Regions from separate parts of the Vibrio sp. 10N.261.51.F12 genome, predicted to be linked through region 2. Evidence: predicted binding sites of a transcription regulator. Region 2 holds the regulator's gene; the other holds the start of a gene.
The links. The regulator PurR, encoded in region 2, represses purine synthesis genes. The targets are predictions, from matches to a motif close to TNANGNAAACGTTTNCNTNA.
Positions count from the first base shown of each region.

Region 1 (3,207 bases), on a different contig from region 2:
GTATGTAACAACCGTGCATACCGCTAATTAGGTTAGTAAACCACTTTCACGTGCTTCGCACTGTCAATCGCATCATCGATAGCGCTTTCAATCGACTTACGGCGAGTCAGAGAAACGCCTAGTCGGCGTCGACCATCAATATCAGGCTTACCAAATAAACGAACTTGTGTTTGAGGCATTGAAACCGCCTCAGATACACCGGTAAAACGAATGTTATCTGATGTGCCTTGCCCAAGAATTACTGCAGAAGCCGATGGGCCATACTGTGCGATGTGATTGATAGGCATGCCTGTGAATGCGCGCACATGAAGTGCAAACTCTGACATTTCTTGTGAAATGAGCGTCACTAAGCCAGTGTCATGAGGGCGAGGAGAGACTTCGTTAAAAATGACTTTATCTCCCTTTACAAATAATTCAACACCAAACAAACCATAACCACCAAGCGCATTAACCACTTGTTCAGCGGTATATTCAGCGGCTTTAGTCGCGTTTTCAGACATCACTTGTGGTTGCCACGATTCACGATAATCACCATCTTCTTGACGGTGCCCAATAGGCGCACAAAAAGACACACCGTCCACGGCACGGACAGTGAGTAGAGTGATCTCATAATCAAAATCGATGAAACCTTCTACGATGACACGTCCTGCACCAGTGCGTCCACCTTCTTGGGCATACGTCCAGGCGTTATCGATATCGTCTTGATTTTTAATGATACTCTGGCCTTTGCCTGAAGAACTCATTACGGGTTTTACGACGCAAGGGATACCAACGTATTCTACGGCGCTTACGAAGTCTTCGTAGCTGTCGGCAAAGCGATAAGGAGAGGTATTAAGGCCAAGTTCTTCTGCGGCAAGTCGACGAATACCTTCGCGGTTCATCGTCAACTTGGTGGCGTTTGCCGTTGGCACAACATTTAGCCCTTGAGCTTCAAGTTCCACCAGCTTTTCTGTGGCGATAGCTTCAATTTCTGGGACGACAAAATCAGGTTTTTCTTTTGTGATGATCGCTTCAAGTGCATCACCGTCTAGCATGTCGAGTACATAGCTGCGATGAGCAACTTGCATGGCTGGTGCGTTAGGATATCGATCGCACGCAATGACCTCTAATCCGAGACGCTGACATTCAATAGCGACTTCTTTACCAAGCTCGCCTGAGCCCAGTAATAACACTCGGGTAGCATTTTCACTCGTTGCAGTACCAAACATATTAGATCCTTGTGTATAAATCAGGAAAATTCCGGTGAATAATACTGATTTATACAGAAAAAGCAATCGTTTGCGCGCGTGTTTTATGCCGTAATTAAGAGAATCACTTTGAGTTGGGAAGGTAGACGTGCTTCAGCTTGGAAGCACGTTATTTATTGCTTAAATAGTAGCGTATTCGACCTGAATGTCTGGATTAATGGCTTCTAGCGTAGCTTGAGTGTCTGCTAGGTGGCTAATTTTGCCGTCAGCCATCTCAACCAAAGCAACGAGACTAATATCATTCAACGATTGTTTCGCCAATAATAGCTGAGCAAGTGCAACCTGTAGCGGCGGTAAACTAGGGTTAAACGCCGCATTTTCGGCATAAGCACCTTGAAATAAACGACCATCGTTCATCTTGATAGCAACGCCGCTAAGATTATTAGTATAAGGTGCATGGCTACGGTTCAAAGCGTCAACGGCTTGCTTCATTAACAGACTGACATTGCTAATATCTTTACCGTGAGAAAGAGGCGTCATTAAACCATCGGTGATCCCTAAGTCCCCAGGACCAAATGCTTCTGGTAAGTATTGCTGTAATGTCATTTCGTCGCGTTCAGGCAGCTGAACGACGAGCTGTTGGGCGGTGGTCAATTCATTCATAAATTGGCGGCAGTGCCCACAAGGACTGAAGTTAATGGTGATGTCTTTGACGCCTTGCTCACCTTTCATCCAAGCGTGACTTATCGCCGATTGCTCTGCGTGAACCGTTTGACCGAGCTGAGCACCAAGGAACTCCATATTGGCACCAAAATAGAGCTTACCAGACGTCCCTCGAACAATTGCACCAACAAAGAACTCAGAAATAGGGGCATAGGAATATGCCGCTGCAAAAGGGAGCAACGCCAGGCGCAGCTCATTATCGGCTAGCCCTGAAAGAGAAAGCAGCGTTTCAAATTGGCTAGGGCTAAGCGTCGCATCGAATTGTTCATGGGTGACAATAGGTTCTAAGTACTGCTTAATGATTGCTGGCGCTTCATTGAGTACAGAGTCAAAACGATCTGTCATTCGTGTTCCCTTTAATTTCTATAAGTGTTTTTATTTATTCTATGTAACTTTATCATCACTTATATCGATCTGCATCACAATTAATGGTGCAACAATGATTCATTTTGCATAATTAGAGTGATGTCACGCAATGCTCGTTTGTTGGTGCGTCAAGATGCGCAGCAACGATCTAGCAAGATACCTAGCTCAACCAGAACAGTAACTGAGCCAAAATCGGAACTGCGCTCAGATAGTGAGGTAATCACAATACTCGCTTAGCCCAAAACGTGATTTAACCAGAGAGCGAAGGCAAAAAACGAAGGTGCTAACACTGAGGTTATGATCCCACAAATAACCAAGGCCAATGAACTAAATGCGGCATCTCTTGGATCTTTTTCGGCGCATGTTGCGGTTCCAAGTGCGTGGGAAACGGTGCCCATAGTCAGACCTTTTGCAATCGGGTGTGTGACGCCGAGCAATTGATATAAAGGGTAAGCTAAGATCGCACCAAATAAGCCGACCAATAAAACAAGTATTGCGGCGATCGCAGGCTCACCACCTAAATGACTTGAGACTTCCATTGCGATTGGTGTAGTAACGGATTTACCTAATAAGCTCGCGACTAATTGCATGTCAGCACCTAGCCAAACCGCAATAACGGACGCGGTAAACATAGAGCCTACACTGCCTACCCCACAAGCTAAGATAATGATGCGCCAATTTGCGCGAATTTGTGGCAGTTGTTCATATAAAGGGTAGGCTAGGGCAACCACGGCTGGTTGCAATAGATAACTTATCCATTCGTTGTCTTGATAGTAAGTGTCGAAGGGCACATTAAAAATTAGCAATGTTGGAATAAGGATGGCGATACTTATCAATAATGGATTGAACAGCGGGTTTTTGACTTTTTGTCCAATAAATCGAGCGATAAAGAACACGATAATTGTCGCGAATATCCACATTATTTGTTCCC
Region 1 is NZ_JBFROV010000014.1:9,882-13,088, reverse strand. It holds gene purT (formate-dependent phosphoribosylglycinamide formyltransferase) at 33-1,208, opposite strand; gene cdd (cytidine deaminase) at 1,368-2,255, opposite strand; gene AB4405_RS07305 (CidB/LrgB family autolysis modulator) at 2,510-3,196, opposite strand; gene AB4405_RS07300 (CidA/LrgA family protein) at 3,196-3,207, opposite strand, start outside.
Region 1: the regulator PurR is predicted to act here: its motif matches at 1,267-1,286, upstream of purT (formate-dependent phosphoribosylglycinamide formyltransferase).

Region 2 (3,207 bases):
AATGTCGCCGTCTCTGAAGACTTAAATGAGCCAGCCGATCACCTCGCGATAGAGTTGGACTTTCTCGGCAACCTTATTATTCGTTCTAATGAACTGGAGTCCGAGGCGCACATCAACAACGCATTATTAGAGCAAGCTGATTACCTTAATCAGCACCTGATGACATGGCTGCCTCAATTCGAAAAAAAATGTAAAGAGTATGATGTATTTGGATTTTACGCCGCGGTAGCAACACTCCTCATTGCATTTTGTCAGTTAGACCTTAACTATTTAACTGCTGAGTAACCGATGCAGACACCGCTATCAATCAAGGTGGCGGTGTTACCCCATATTAATTTTAATTTATCATCAAATTTGTCGGTTGAAACGTTGCTAGAGTCACCGACTAGCATTACAATCCGCCGTTTCAATGCGAAAACCAAATTTTAGTGCCCCATGCTTTCCTATCTTTAGCTATTATGTCCTTGTCAGGTGAATAGCTAACCCACAATTGGAATCCAATGTTTCACTAGGTTCACTTACTCGGTACGCATTCCATACACCAAAGCGCTTTTTTAATTAAACAAAGCTGCATTACCGCAACGACGTTTTTGCTGACCATACGCAAAAGCCGTTACTAATAGGATAAAGCTATGGCAACAATCAAAGATGTCGCCCGTCTAGCTGGCGTTTCAACTACTACTGTGTCTCACGTTATTAACAAAACACGTTTTGTTGCCGAAGCCACACAAGAAAAAGTCAACGCCGCCGTAGAAGAACTCAATTACGCGCCAAGCGCCGTTGCGCGAAGCTTAAAATGTAACTCAACAAAAACCATCGGTATGTTGGTTACACAATCAACGAACTTATTCTTCTCCGAGGTTATCGATGGCGTTGAAAGCTATTGCTATCGTCAAGGTTACACATTAATTCTGTGTAACACTGGTGGCGTGTATGAAAAGCAGAGAGATTACATTCGGATGCTAGCAGAGAAGCGCGTCGACGGTATTCTCGTTATGTGTTCAGATCTCACAGAAGAGCTTCTTAGCATGCTTGATCGTCACTCCGATATTCCTAAAGTGATCATGGACTGGGGTCCTGAGAGCTCGCAAGCAGATAAGATCATTGATAATTCGGAGGAAGGTGGTTATCTCGCCACAAAATACCTAATTGATAAAGGTCATACGGACATCGCATGTTTGAGCGGTCACCTAGAAAAAGCGGTGTGCCAAGAACGCATTATTGGTTACAAGCGTGCGCTATCAGAAGCCGGCATCGAAATGAAAGAAGACCGTATATTTGAAGGTAACTTTGAGTGTGACACAGCGGTCATCGCAGCGAATCGTATTGCCGCAATGGAAGAACGACCAAGCGCCGTGTTCTGCTTTAACGATACGATGGCGTTAGGCCTAATGAGTCGTTTACAACAACTCGGTTTGAACGTACCAGAAGATATCTCTGTGATTGGTTACGATAACATTGAGCTTGCTGAGTATTTTTCTCCACCACTGACGACGGTTCACCAACCGAAACGTCGTGTCGGAAAGAACGCCTTTGAGATTTTGCTAGAACGCATAAAAGATAAAGGTCATGACAAACGTATATTTGAGATGCACCCCGAGATAATTGAACGCCACTCTGTCAAAAACCTGACAAAAAAATGACAAAGGCGCCTAGTTAGGCGCTTTTTTTTGATCTTGTTCCCAGATTTTATACGCCTTATTGTTAGTTTATGTTACCTCTTAAGCACAAATACCCGTCTAATTTTTGAAGCAACATCACACTTTAGTTATATCTCAATGCAGATTAGCGCATTTTTTCTTTATTCTAACAAAGTCACGCACAGGGCAAACCATCTGAAAAGTTGGGACGCAAAGCCTCCGGCCTAAACCATTTATGGTAGGTAGCGGGGTTACCGATGGCAAAGGACACTGAATTCTTGTTTTTAATTTAACAAGGAATTGATGCCTGTTTGCTACACTCTCGGACCTGATTTTGGTGACACAATCAAATAACACCGAGAAAAGACAAATATGGACAATCCAATATTAAAAAATTCGATGCAGTTGTTCGCTCAACTTGGAAAAGTCAAATCCCGCTCTATGTTCGGTGGATTTGGCATTTTTGTTGACGATACGATGTTTGCATTAGCAGTGAACAGTAAATTACACATCAGAACTAACCCAACAACCGTCGCGACATTCAAGCAAAACGGCTTCAAACCTTACGTTTATAAAAAGCGCGGATTTCCAGTAGTGACAAAATATTTTGCCCTACCTGAAGATAGCTGGGATGACAGTGAAATAATATTGAGCTACGCACGCTCAGCGTTGGATTACGCAAAAGATGAAAAAGTAAAACAATCTGACTGCAAACCAACCCGATTAAAAGATCTCCCGAATTTACGTCTTGCAACAGAGCGCATGCTCAAAAAAGCGGGGATAGAATCGGTGAACTCACTTCAAGAGCATGGATCCGTTGAAGCCTTCAAGGCCATTCAAAAAACACACTCGACAAGTGTCGGTCTCGAATTACTTTGGGCGTTAGAAGGTGCGATTAATGGTACTCACTGGTCTGTGATTCCACAAGCCAAGCGCGACGAGCTAGCCAATCATATCAATTAGTACTTGCTCTCTCTTACTTATAAAAAAATCAGCCCATTAGCTGATTTTTTTTTATCTGTTTGAAAGTTAAATTCCGATGTTCGTGTCTTATACTAAAGATGCATTATCGACATGGAGTAGGACATGAGTAAAAAATTGTTATTGGGCTTAGGATTTGTTGCCGTTATTGTTTTTCTAGGCGTAGAGTTTGGACAATACCTGACCTTAGAAAATGCCAAGGCACAACAGGCAGCGCTTGCCACTTATATTGACAATAATTTTTTGGTTGCCGCGCTTACCTATTTCTTTCTGTATATCACCATCACCGCCTTCTCTGTCCCAGGCGCCGCTGTCGTCACTTTGTTGGGCGCCGCGTTATTTGGTTTTTGGGTGAGCTTATTGCTGGTCTCTTTTGCAAGTACTATTGGCGCTACGCTCGCTTTTCTTAGCAGTCGTTTTCTTCTACGTGATTGGGTACAAAAGCGGTTCGGCGGTAAACTGGCGACGATCAACAAGGGCGTTGAAAAGGATGGCGCGTTTTACCTTTTTTCTTTGAGGCTCATCCCTATTTTCCCATTTTTTCTAATTAACCTACTCATGGGGCTAACCCCAATTCGTGTTTCAA
Region 2 is NZ_JBFROV010000016.1:253,034-256,240, reverse strand. It holds gene torD (molecular chaperone TorD) at 1-285, shown strand, start outside; gene purR (HTH-type transcriptional repressor PurR) at 633-1,643, shown strand; cyclic di-GMP riboswitch class I at 1,816-1,899, shown strand; gene AB4405_RS11425 (TfoX/Sxy family DNA transformation protein) at 2,013-2,603, shown strand; gene AB4405_RS11420 (TVP38/TMEM64 family protein) at 2,727-3,207, shown strand, end outside.